Regions from separate parts of the Bradyrhizobium sp. 142 genome, predicted to be linked through region 1. Evidence: riboswitches for the same ligand, from Rfam matches in the RefSeq annotation. Region 1 holds a riboswitch; the other holds the start of a gene.
What was found. A riboswitch is a leader RNA that binds a small molecule or an ion and turns the genes downstream of it on or off. The one in region 1 is predicted to bind cobalamin.

Region 1 (6,449 bases):
GCCGGCGTCGATCACTTCCAGGCCGGAACCCAATTCACGTGCCAGCACCGAGATCGCAGCACCGCCCGAGGCGAAATTCGCCATCATCGCAATCGTCACCTCTTGCGGATAGGCCGAGACGCCCTGCGCGACGATGCCGTGATCACCGGCGAAGATGATGATCGGCACTCGCGCAGCACGCGGATGCTCGGTCGCTTGCAGGCCGGCGAGCTCGATCGCGAGCTGCTCGAGCCGGCCGAGCGCGCCGGTTGGCTTTGTTAGTTGCGCCTGCCGCGCGATCGCCGCCGCGCGATGGACGGCGGAGATATCGGGGCATTTTTGATGGACCCATTCGGGGAGCATGCTGCCTCGCTTGCCTTACGGCCTGCGCTTGAGAATGTAACTGTCCATGATCCAGCCATGTTGCTCGCGCGCTTGCTGCCGTGCAGCCACGATGTGTGGGCTGATCTCCGCAAGCGCGCCGGATATGACGATTTGATCGGGCATGCCGAGATACGCGCCCCACCAGATGTGCAGGCCTTCCGGATCGAGTGACTGGAATGCCGTGCCGCCGTCGAGCATCACCACCACGGTATCGACGCCTTGCGGCCAGCCGGCTTCGCGCAAGCGGCGTCCAGTCGTGACCAGAAAGGGTTCACCGATATCGTTGAGCGGCAGCGCGTGCGCTGCGCACAGCGCCTGGATCGACGTGATGCCGGGCACGACCTCGATCTTCGGCAAGGGATCAAGACGGCGCGCAATGCGCAGCGAGGAATCGTAAAGCGACGGATCGCCCCAGATCAACAGCGCGACGCTGCCCTCGCCTTTGAGATGGCTTGCGATCGTCTGTGACCAGACCGCGGCTACCGCGTCGTGCCAGTCGTCCACGCCCTTGCGATAGTCGGCTTCGGCCGCGTCGCGCACGGGAAGATCGAACTCGGCAATGCGCGTCGTGTCGCTGGTGAGCACGTCGGCGCAGATCGTCCGCCGCAAGTCGGCGAGATCGGATTTCGCATTCCCCTTGCGCGGGATCAGGACGAGATCGGCCGCATTGATCGCACGAACCGCGGCGCGCGTGAGCTGCTCGGGATCGCCGCAGCCGATGCCTATCAAGGAGAGCGTGAGCATCTTACCTGCGAAAGGGCGGCCGCATCGGCCGCCCTTTCGCCTGTCTCTAGGCCGCGTTGTGCAAACGCGGCGTGACGAACCCCGGCGCGGTGACGCCGCGCAGCGACTTCGCCAGCGCCAGCACGGCGAGATCGGCCAGCGGCTCGATCACGATCACCAGCGCATAGGACGCCGCAAAGGTCGCGATATTGGCGAGGTTGGTCGCACCGAAGCCGGAGCCATAGAGCGCCCAGAACGCTACCCAGGCGATGACGCCGGACTGATACGTGGTGGAGAGCACCAGCGCCTGGCGATACCTGAGATCGACATAGGCGGTGTTGCGCGGAATGATCCGCATGGCGATTGCCTGGATCGCGAACAGCGGCACCAGCAGCGTGGTGACGTTCATGCCATATTGCGGCAGGTCGGCCGGCTCGAAGAACATGCCCTGGAACAGCAGACCGAGCGCGAGGCCGAAGGCCGCTGGCGCTGCGCCGAACAGCAGGAACAAGGTCGAGCCGAGGATGAAGTGCACCTCGGAAACCCCGACCGGAAAGTGCGGCAGGATCTCGAAGAATGTGAAGACGAGGCCTGTGGTGGCGACCGTCCGCGCCGCGAACGAGCCGATGCCCTGCTCGCGCATGGTCTCGGCCGCAAGCTTCAGCGCAACGCCGCCTGTTGCGATGCCGGTTGCATAACTCAACACGAGCTTGGCGCCCGTCACTACCCCGGGTTCGATATGCATGGCTCAGATCCTTCCTGCCGTCACACCCGACGGCCTTGGCTTCAAAACGTGCACGGCCGGTCTCCTGGCTCGCGGTTCACTGGGTTCTCCGGCCTTCCCGAGCCTCGCGGCCCAGTGGCTGATTGGAGCCCCTCACCGCTTACAGTCGCGGGGGCGGCTGGGGTTTTGGGCGCCGCGATTTGGTCCGCCCATCCCCATTCCCGATTATGCTCTGGCGCTTTGCGCCGCGTCGAGCACCATGCGTCTCCTGTGTGCCCCTTTCGCAAGCCGGGCGTCAAGGGGCGAAGGGCGGCCGCAAGCGTCATTACGGATATTCTCCCGCCAACGCACCGAACAGGATGACGGCCGCCGTGGAGGCCGCGCCACCCCGCGCAAGCTGTTCGGCCAGCTCGGCAATGGTGGTGCGGACCAGCCGTTCGTCGGAACGGCCAAGGGATTCGGCAAGCAGTGCCGGTGTGCCTGGGGCGAGGCCATGTTCGATCAATTTTGCCGCAAGCGCGGGAAAGGTGCGGCGGCCCATATAGACGACGGTGGTTGCTTCTGGATCGGCCAGCGCCGCCCAATTCAGGTTCTGCGGAAGGTCGCCGGTGACATCGGCCCCGGTCACGAACTGCACCCGGCGCGAGGTGTGGCGCCGGGTCAGAGGAATACCAGCTTGCGCGGCCGCAACGCAGGCCGAGGTGACGCCGGGAATGATCTCGTAGCCGATGCCGGCGTCGCGCAGCGTCTCGAGCTCCTCCTCAAGCCGGCCGAAAATGCCGGCATCGCCCGACTTCAGGCGCACGACACGTGACCCGGTCGCGGCATAGTCGACCAACAGGCGGTTGACATGGTGCTGCTTGGTCGAGGGCCGGCCCGCCCGCTTCCCCACCGCGACGAGATTGGCGCCGGGTCGGGCCAGATCGAGAATCGCGCCGGATGCGAGATCGTCATAGAGAACGACATCGGCCTCGCGCAGCCGCGCGGCGCCTTTGAGCGTGAGAAGCTCGGGGTCGCCGGGACCGGCGGAGATGAAGGAGACGAACCCGCTCACCGGTCCTCCGCGATCAGGTGAAAGAACGTGCCGGTGGCATGGCCGCGCCGCGAGCCGGTCTCGGCGATGACCGCACCGGTTGCGTCATGCACGACCGCGAGTGGCGTATCCGGCTGCGCCACGATGGTCGAATAATGGAACTCGTGACCGCGCAGGCGCGCACCGGCGTCGTGCCCCGGCATCGGCGCGGCCAGCTCGGCCAGACGATAGCCGAGATGCATGCGGCGTTTGGCAAAGCTCGTCTCCAAGCCGAGCAGGCCCGCCATCTCATGGCGGACGCCGTCGGCAGCGGTGAGGCCTGTGCCTAGCACCATATAGCCTCCGCATTCGCCATGCACCGGTCGCGTCTCGGCGAAGGTGCGCAAGCCATCGCGAAAGCGGGTATTGGCTGCAAGCGTTCCGGCGTGAAGCTCGGGATAACCGCCGGGCAACCAGCAGACATTGGCATTCGGATCGGGCGTTTCGTCGGCGAGCGGCGAGAACGTCGATATCTCGGCGCCGGCGGCGTGCCACCCCTCCAGCATGTGCGGATAGACGAATGAGAACGCGGCATCGCGCGCCAAAGCAATACGCTGACCGGGCGGCATCACGTTGAGGCCGTTTCCCGCCGGTCGCGGCGACCACGCGGCGGCCGATCGCAGCACGGCATCGATGTCGACATGGGCGCTGACGAAGCGCGCGGCTTCATCGATCAAGCTGCCGATCTCGGCCTGCTCCTCGGCCTGCACCAGGCCGAGATGCCGCTTCGGCAGGCTGATCTCGGCATGGCGCGGCAGCGCGCCGAACACGGCAATGCCGGCATCGGCAAGCGCGCGCCGCACGAGGTCTTCGTGGCGCGCGCTGGCGACACGGTTGAGCACGATGCCGGCAAGCTGCACGCCCGCGCGATAGTCGCGCAAGCCGGCAGCGATGGCCGCCGCCGTCTGCGCCTGTCCGGATGGATCTATCACCAGCAGCACCGGCCAGCCCAGCATCTCCGCGATATCGGCAGTCGCACCGGTGCCGCAGACGCCGCGCGCAGCGACTCCGTCGAACAGGCCCATCGACCCCTCGGCGAGCACGATATCGGCGTCCGCACCGCGACCGACGAGATGCACGATGGTCGCGCGGTCCATGGCCCAGCTGTCGATGTTGACGGACGCGCGACCCGTCGCTGCGGCATGGAACGCAGGATCGATATAATCCGGCCCGCTCTTGAAGCACTGCACTTGCAATCCGCGACTGCGCCAGGCGCGCGCGAGCGCCAGGGTCAACGTCGTCTTGCCGATGCCGGAGGCCGGCGCGGAGATGACGAGACCCGCGGGCATCACGACGCCTCCGGAAAGCGCGGCTCGGCGCCGACCGGTCGATAGCGGCGGTCATACTCGGCGGCATAGAGGCGGCTCTCGGCAAAATCCGCCGAGCCCAGAGTCTTGCCGACAAGGATGAGAGCGGTACGTTCGAGCTCGGCCCCGACGGCAGCATCGAGCGTCGCCAGCGTGGCGCGGACGATGCGCTGATCCGGCCAGCTCGCGCGCCAGACGATGGCGACCGGGCAATCCGCGCCGTAGTGCGGGGTAAGCTCGGCGACGACCTTGTCGAGCAGATGGATCGACAGGTGGATGGCGAGCACTGCGCCGGTTGCGGCAAAGGCGGCGAGCTTCTCGCCCTCGGGCATCGCGCTGGCGCGGCCCGGCGTACGTGTCAGCACCACGCTCTGCGCGAGGCCCGGCAATGTCAGTTCGGCTTCGAGCGCCGCCGCAGCAGCCGAGAAGGCCGGCACGCCCGGCGTCACGGTGTAGGGAATGCCGAGCGCGCGCAGGCGGCGGAGCTGTTCGCCCATTGCCGACCAGATCGAGAGATCGCCGGAATGCAGCCGCGCAACGTCTTTGCCGCCGGCATGCGCAGCGGCGATCTCTGCGACGATCTCATCGAGCGAGAGCGGCGCCGTATTGACGATCCGCGCACCCGGCGGGCAATGCGCCAGCACGCCTTCGGGCACCAGCGAGCCGGCATAGAGGCAAACCGGACAAGCCGCAATCAGGTCGCGCCCGCGCAACGTCAGCAAATCGGGCGCGCCCGGCCCTGCGCCGATGAAATGCACCGTCATTCGCCGTCTCCTTCCGCGATCGCCGCAGTCGCGGTTCGATCCCGCGAGACCGCCCGCGTCGCAATCAGTCGCGCCCGAGGTCCGGCTGCCGCAAGCGCCGCAGCCTCGGCGACCGATCCCGTGCCGAACTTTTCGATGATGCGTTTTGACTGGGTAGACGTGTCGACATCAGCCAATACATCGGCGGGAACGGCCTTGATCGGCACACCGCATTCCTGCGCAAGCTGCTTCAGTGCCTCCGTGCCTGCCTTCTCGATGACCGTCGCCACCGCCGCAAGCCCGGCGAGACCGCCGGCGGCAACGAGCGCCTCGCGCAGCGAGTCCAGCGTAACGTCCTGCTTGAACCCGAAGCCGGCGACCCTCATCGAACCGCGCTCCATTGCACCACCGGACGCGCCGTCTCCCAGGAACGATATCGACCGAGTGGGCCGGCATGGGCGATCTCGACCCGCATCAGCTCGCCGCCATGGCGCTGATGCAGCTCGCCGAGCAGTGCTTCCGTCTCGATCGTGACCGCATGCGCGACCAGTCGCGTGCCCTGCGCGAGACGCGACCAGACAGCATCGAACATCTCGGTATCAATTCCACCACCGATGAAGACGGCATCTGGCACCTCCAGCGCAGCCAGGGCTTCCGGCGCCGTCCCTGCAATCACGGCGATCCGATGCGCCAGTCCCAACGCCGCTGCGTTGCTGCGGATGTTCGCCGCACGATCCTCGCGCGCCTCGATGGCGACCGCGGTTCCGCCGCACAGCGCCCATTCGATCGAAATCGAGCCCGAACCGGCGCCGATGTCCCACAGCCTCTCCCCGGCGCGCGGCGCCAGCGCCGAGAGCGCCAGCGCGCGCACCGGCCGCTTGGTGATCTGGCCGTCATGGACAAAAAGATCATCCGCAACACCGGAGCTGCGGGGAATGCCCTGCGCTCCTGTCGCTTCCAATGCAACCGCAATGAGGTTTCCGGCTAGACCGCCCGCAAAGCTGTCGGCGCGATGCTTTGCGATGCTTTCACGCGGCCCGCCGAGCGCGGCGAGAGTCCAGAATACCGTGGTGCCCCATTCGCGCTCGCTCAGCCATCTTGCCAGATCACCGGCCGCCTTGCCGTCACGCACGAGGCAAATGATCCGCGCGTCACGCGCCAGATGCGGCATGAGCCGCTCGAATGGCGCAGCATGAAGGCCGAGGCAGACGACGGATTCAAGCCGCCAGCCCAGCCGCGCGGCCGCGAGCGAGAAGGTCGACGGCGCCGAATGCGCAATCCAGTCGCCGGCCTCGAGCTTCTCGGCGAGGCTTGCGCCGGCGCCGTGCCAGAACGGATCGCCGGAGGCGAGCACTACGGTCGGGCGGCCGCGGCAGCTCAGCACGACCTCCGCGTCGAACGGCACCGGCCATGGACGGCCGCGCCTACCAACGTCTGCGAGCGCAAGATGACGCTCACCGCCGAAGACGGTTTCTGCATCGGCAAGCGCCTTTCGGCTTGCCTCGGATAGCCCCGCA
Region 2 (6,449 bases), on a different contig from region 1:
GAGCAATTCCATCTTAGAACGCGACGTCTCGATTGAAATGACGTCAGCATCCATTGCTGCGATCGCATCGATGATTTCGTTGAACTCGGAATAACACATGTGGGTATGGATCTGAGTTCCGTCGGCGACAGCGGAGGAGCAAACGCGGAAGCTGTCCACTGCCCAATCGAGATAGTTCCTCCACTGCGATTTGCGTAGCGGCAATCCCTCCCGCAACGCAGCCTCGTCGATCTGGATCATGGTCGCTCCAGCCGCCTCAAGATCGATGACCTCATCTCGGATCGCAAGAGCGATCTGACGGCATGTCTCGCTCCGCGAGATGTCGTCGCGGACAAACGACCAGTTCAGGATCGTCACCGGTCCGGTCAGCATAGCCTTGACGGGTTTCTTGGTCAGAGACTGCGCATAGCGCCACCATTCAACGGTCATCGGCTTCGGCCGGGAAACATCTCCGAACAGGATAGGCGGACGAACGTACCGCGACCCATAAGACTGAACCCAACCGTGCTTGGTGAAAGCGAATCCCAACAGCTGCTCGGCAAAGTATTGAACCATGTCATTGCGCTCGAACTCACCATGTACGAGCACGTCCAGGCCGATATCTTCCTGCCACTGCACGGTACGGGCTGTCTCCGCTTTCAGAAGCTGCTCGTACTGCGCGTCATTCAGCGCTCCCCGCGCATGAGCCGCACGCGCATTTCGGACGTCGACCGTTTGCGGGAAGGATCCGATGGTTGTCGTTGGAAACATCGGCAATGCGAACGCGACGCGCTGGACGTCGGCACGCTGGGTGAACGCACTGCGACGGCGACGCATGCTATCGTCGATTGCGGCCATTCGTCCGGCGACATTCGCATTGTGAATCTCGGGCGATGTTTCGCGGGTCACGGCTTCGTCCTCCGAAAGCGCAAGTTCATCGGCCACCTCGGCAGCATGGCCGGCCAGCGCTTTGCCCAATATCGAGAGTTCCTTGATCTTCTGAACTGAGAACGCCAGCCACGTCTTCAGATTGGGATCGAGATCGGTCTCTAGCTCAATGTCGATCGGAACATGAAGCAGCGAGCAGGAAGGAGCAATCTGAACACGGTCCCTGCCCAGCTTTTTGACCATAGGGGCAAGTTGGTCGACCAGCGCCGCAAGATTGGAGCGCCAGACGTTGCGACCATCAACGACGCCTAGCGAGACCACGAGATCTCTGCGGGCTTTGGCGACAATTGCGTCCAACTGGTCGGGTGCCCGAACCAGATCGACATGAAGCCCGGCAACGGGCAAGGCCAAGGCTGTTTCAAGATTGTCGCCGATAGCGCCGAAATAAGTGGCCAGCATGATTTTAAGGGCCGGCACAACCTTTGCGAAATGAGCATAGGCCCGGCGGACAGCCGCCCGCGATGCTTCGTCGACGTCCATCACTAGGCATGGCTCGTCGAGCTGAACCCATTCAGCACCGCGCGAGGCTAGTTCGCGGAGAACATCGACATAGACTGGGAGGAGCCTATCAAGCAGCGACAGCGGATTGAATGCGGGATTTGCGCTTTTGCCGAGCTTCAGGAAAGTGACTGGGCCAACTAGGACGGGGCGCGTTTGGTAGCCGAGGCTTTTTGCCTCCTCATATTCCTCGATCGGCTTTCGAGAGGAATACTTAAAGATCTGATCCTGGTGAAATTCCGGCACCATGTAGTGGTAGTTGGTATCGAACCACTTCGTCATTTCCTGTGCGGCTACGCCAGGCCCATGCTGAGCGTGACCACCGTCCTGAGCGCCACGCGCCATGGTGAAGTAGGTCTTGAGCGACACAGGACCTTCGGTCCAGCCGTAGACGTCGGGAATGGCGCCGACCATTACGCTGGTATCGAGCACATGGTCGTAAAACGAGAAGTCATTCGAAGGAATGACGGTCGCACCGCGGGATTTCTGCCGTGCCCAATTAGCGGCACGAAGTCCACTCCCCGCCTCGAGGAGCTCGGCTTCGCTGGAGTTTCCCGCCCAGTAGCTCTCAAGCGCGAATTTGAGTTCGCGTCGTGGGCCGATGCGTGACATCCCCAGTGTGGCAACGGGAAGCGAAAGAATAGACATAGCTCAGACCCCATAATTGGGGCAAAGGCCATGGCGGACGCATGCAGCGAATATCGCGTGAGCGACAGCTGCTTGGCGCACACCGGGACACCCCGCCCGTGGACGATATATTGTCGAGGCAGGTCTCCTGGCTCGCGGGTCGTCGCTGCTATCCGGCCTTCCCGAAGCCGCATGGCTTCAGTGACTTCGTTGGACAGCGGCTCGCCGCTTACAGTTGCGGGGGCAGCGCCGGCATTGCACCGGCTTCCCTCTTAGCTCCGGATCAAACGAAATCCGGAGACCACGACGGCTGGCATTATGCGCACGAGGATCGATCCGTCAACCTACTGAGTGTCGCTGCGATATTGCCCAAGCGATTGCGAACTGTACTAGGTAGGCTACAACAAACTTACTCCCGGCCTCGTGAAAACGCGTGGATCTGTGGAGGCTCCGCTTGTGAATGCGTCCGCTCAACACCCTGTTCGCGTAGTCGGATGAGCTAGCGCGAGCAGAACGAACGCGCCCGGGCGCTTTCGACATCTGCGTGATCGCGACAAAGCCTGGTCTTTTCCGTCAGCAGCTTCTCGAACTCGCCCGTGAGGAAGTTGCGATCATCCTCGGCCGGCATCCGTTTGATCACAGCGCGATGAGGCTCCTTAGGAATTGCAAAGGCCGGATTACTCCAGGATCGAACGGATGATCAGGTCGGACTGCCTGTGTTCGGCTGACCCCGCGACGAGCCGCGAGCTCGATCGCGTCCGTGGCGTTGGTCAAGATGATCTCCTGGCCAGGCACTCACCTGCTGAGCGACTTTGGCGCGCGCCTTCGTTGTGTCCGTCGCCGCTTGGCGGGTGGTGCAGCCTGGACGTTGGCCTGCGCGACATCGCAGGAACAGTTCCGGACCTCAGGATGCACGCTGACTTGCGAAACTGGAGTAAGCGGCGAAAGCGCGGGCGGCGGGATCGTGCTATAACCCTAGACTCCATGCACTCGTGCACGGTGACCACGGCCAAGCGGATGCCGAGCTTCTCGCACGTCTTCAGGATCTCCGGACCGATCTCGTCGCGCGAGAAGACCTCTCTTCGGCTTCGGCCGTGACGTAGCTTTAGATATCCTGCAAATCGATCTTGCGATATTCGACGCCCGTCCACCTCGCCTCGGCTCGTCAGCCAGCGACGATAAGCCTCAACGCGGCGACTGGAGCATCGAGGCGGCCTTGTCCTTATTCGAGACAAATTTGACCGTGTCCTCTGACAGAGCCCTTCGAGGGCTTCTCGGAGTCGATCAGCGCCTTAAGGTCATAACGATGTTGATCGACCTCGATGCGCCCCATGCGGTCGGCGGCCTCCTCAAGCTCGACATCTACTACTTCGTTCGCGAAATCGAGCGGTGAAGCCGTCTGGACGCGGCTGCTTATGCTGTCTTAGACGGGACACAGGTGTCAGGCACCGGACAGACGACCGCGCATTGCGGCGTGTCGGAATGGCCCTCGCACTCCGTACACTTTTTGGCATCGATAACGTAAATGTCACGCTTGAGGCTGATCGCCGCGTTGGGACACTCGAACTCGCATGCCCCACAAACGGTGCATTGCGAAGCGACGATCTTGTAAGCCATGCCTTCCGACTCCTTGGCGAGCGATGCCATTGGCGATCCCTTTCAAATGCCGTGCCAAACACAGACGCGCTCAATGATGGGCAATTTGCCCAATTGTGCTGTCCCGGGTCTGAGACCATGTTGCATCTGCGACAGCAACGGGCCACTTCAATTTCAAGCTATGCGAGCCCTCGGGCCCTACTCCGAGAGCCAGTCGACCGCTGCGAGCTTCCGTCGGTTTTGTCTGGCATGGCAGCGCGGGGCCAAGCGACGCTCGACGATTCCGAAACTGGCGGCGCGACTAAAAGCCGCGAGCCGACGCACGTCTACGCCGGATCTCGGCAAACCTCCGGTCACACGCCCTGACTGGAGGTTTTGTGCAAGCCTCGCTCACGGCTGCAACGTTAACTCCGCGGATTGACTCGCTGGAGGCTTGCCAAAACGGGTTTGTGCTACAATAACCTTCGGCGTCGCTTCGGAGGGAAATGAAGTTCCGCCGGGAGGAGCGATACTGGCTTTGCAAAGTGACCGATTTAATTGCAGTCAGCCGCATGCCTGGTGCCGAGTAGGCATGGCGGCGCGGGCGAGCGCTGGTACGCTTTGCCTGGCTGTGCTCAGCCACTCCTCATGCAACTATTTTGGACGAAGTGGAACAGGGCTGAAAGATGACTGTGCAAATTGCTTCAGCGGCATGGCCTTTCCGAACAGATGGCCCTGCGCAAGGTCGAAGCCGAGTTCGGTCACAGCGATCAGGTCGGCGTGGCTCTCCACACCTGCGGCAACGGTGCGCACACTGTACTCTTTAGCTACTTTCCGGCGCAAAAATGAAGTGCGCGGTTGCTGTGGGAGAATCGCTCAGGGCCTGGAAACCTGCAAGGCCGGACGGATTTGAAATTGACAGGGGCGACTGCGATCTGATTCATTCTTGTGAATGATTCGAGATCGATCCCTTCGAGCGCGCGAGAAGCTTGTCGGCAAGCTGCCGGTCACCGGCGAATTGCTGCGTGGCTCGCTGCTGGAACGCACTGTCCGACATACCAAAGACTGCCCGAAATGCGCGCGTGGCGAAGGGCACCGGGTGTTTGTTCTGACGGTCACCTATGCTGGTGGACGCACGCGGCAACTCAGCGTGCGTCGCGAGCGCGTCGCCGAGGTTCGCCGCTGGCTGGACAACTATCAGAAGCTGAAGCAATCGATCGAGACCATTTGCGAACTCAATCATGATTTGCTGCGTCCGGAGCCGCGTCGAATGCGCTCGGGAGGACGGCGTGATTAAGATGCGGCGGGCACAGCTCAGCTTTGGCGATGGGTTGATCACTGAAGAAGTGAGCGATCTTCGCGAAGGTTGGATGGAGCACGCCGACCGGGTGCTGGCGGATGAACAGATCGTAGCTGCAGTGTACGAAGCGCTGGCGAGACGGCATCCCAAGAGCCGCAGTCGTGGTCGGCTGGGCGCGCCGGCCGAGATGGTGTTGCGCTTGTTGATCCTCAAGCACATCCGCAACTGGAGCTATGGCGTGCTGGAGCGCGAGGTGCGCGCCAATCTGGTGTACCGCGACTTCACCCGCGTCGGCGCCGGCAAGACGCCCGATGCAAAGACGATGGGACGTTGGGGCGTGGCGGTGGGGCCCGAGGTGGTCAAGCAGATTCACCAAAGGCTGGTGAAGCTGGCTCAGGCCAATGGGTTGGCGGCCGGGCGCCGAATGCGCGTGGACACCACCGTGGTGGAGACCAACGTCCACTATCCGACCGATTCGAGCTTGTTGGGCGATGGCGTGCGAGTTCTGATCCGCACCATGAAAAGGATTGGCAAGATCGCCGGAGAGACTGGCGCCAAGCTGTGCGACCGCAGTCGCAGCGTGAAGCTGCGGGTCCTGGACATCGCCCGGGCGGCGCGCTCCAGAGCTAAGCAGAGCCGGGAGAAGCTCAATCGATCCTATGGCAAGCTGCTCAATGCGACCAGTCGAGTGGTGGGACAGGCGAAGCGGTTCTCCAAAGAGGTCGCCAGAGGAACGAAGCGTGCGAGGAACGTCCTGCAGCAGCTGGTGCTCGACGGCCTACGCCAGGAGCTCGACGCGATGGTGCCGCTGGTCAAGCAAGTGATGAAGCAGACGAGAGCGCGTATCTTCCGTGGCGACACACACGCCGAAGGCAAGATCCTCAGCCTGTTCGAGCCATCGACGGAGATCATTCGCAAAGGCAAGGCCGGCAAGCCGAACGAGTTCGGCAAGATGGTGAAGTTGCAAGAGGCCGAGGACCAGATCGTGATCGACTACGAGGTCTATGATCGGCGTCCGAGCGATTCGGATTTGCTGATTGCCGCCATCGAGACGCACCGAGCAATGCTGGGGCGTCCGCCGCACTTGGTGGCAGCGGACGCCGCATTCTACTCCGCCAAGAACGAGGCAGCGGCGAAAGCCCAGGGCGTCAAGCGCGTCTGCATTCCCAACCGTTCGACCAAGAGCCCCGAGCGCAAACGAGAGCAGAGGAAGCGCTGGTTCCGCAACGGACAAAAATGGCGGACCGGGTGCGAGGGACGCATCAGCGTGGTCAAGCGGCGACACGGGCTCGATCGCTGCCGCTACAAAGGCGATGCCGGAATGAAGCGTTGGGTCGGGCTGGGCGTCATCGCCGACAACGTCGTCAACATCGGTCGCACAATGGAAAAACAATCCGTCCAGTAACCACCTCAACCTAAGCAAACTCAGGCCCGCCGCTCACCCCGGCGGGTTTTGTTTTGCGGCAACCCATTGACCTCAATCCTGGAAACGTCAATTTTGCGCTGAGAAGTAGCTAGATCG

Region 2: linked by a shared signal. The riboswitch ahead of metE (5-methyltetrahydropteroyltriglutamate--homocysteine S-methyltransferase) and the one ahead of IVA82_RS18585 (energy-coupling factor ABC transporter permease) in region 1 are both predicted to bind cobalamin.

The regions. Positions count from the first base shown of each region.
Region 1 is NZ_JADPKQ010000200.1:76,942-83,390, forward strand. It holds gene cobT (nicotinate-nucleotide--dimethylbenzimidazole phosphoribosyltransferase) at 1-342, opposite strand, end outside; gene cobF (precorrin-6A synthase (deacetylating)) at 358-1,107, opposite strand; gene IVA82_RS18585 (energy-coupling factor ABC transporter permease) at 1,154-1,831, opposite strand; cobalamin riboswitch at 1,868-2,087, opposite strand; gene cobA (uroporphyrinogen-III C-methyltransferase) at 2,136-2,864, opposite strand; gene IVA82_RS18595 (cobyrinate a,c-diamide synthase) at 2,861-4,171, opposite strand; gene cobM (precorrin-4 C(11)-methyltransferase) at 4,171-4,953, opposite strand; gene IVA82_RS18605 (cobalamin biosynthesis protein) at 4,950-5,318, opposite strand; gene cbiE (precorrin-6y C5,15-methyltransferase (decarboxylating) subunit CbiE) at 5,315-6,449, opposite strand, start outside.
Region 2 is NZ_JADPKQ010000495.1:15,661-22,109, reverse strand. It holds gene metE (5-methyltetrahydropteroyltriglutamate--homocysteine S-methyltransferase) at 1-2,073, opposite strand, end outside; cobalamin riboswitch at 2,173-2,373, opposite strand; gene IVA82_RS44730 (hypothetical protein) at 3,290-3,445, shown strand; gene IVA82_RS44725 (4Fe-4S binding protein) at 3,466-3,669, opposite strand; partial or broken gene IVA82_RS44720 (diguanylate phosphodiesterase) at 4,282-4,455, opposite strand; gene IVA82_RS44715 (hypothetical protein) at 4,568-4,870, opposite strand; gene IVA82_RS44710 (ISNCY family transposase) at 4,926-6,332, shown strand; gene IVA82_RS44705 (EAL domain-containing response regulator) at 6,353-6,449, opposite strand, start outside.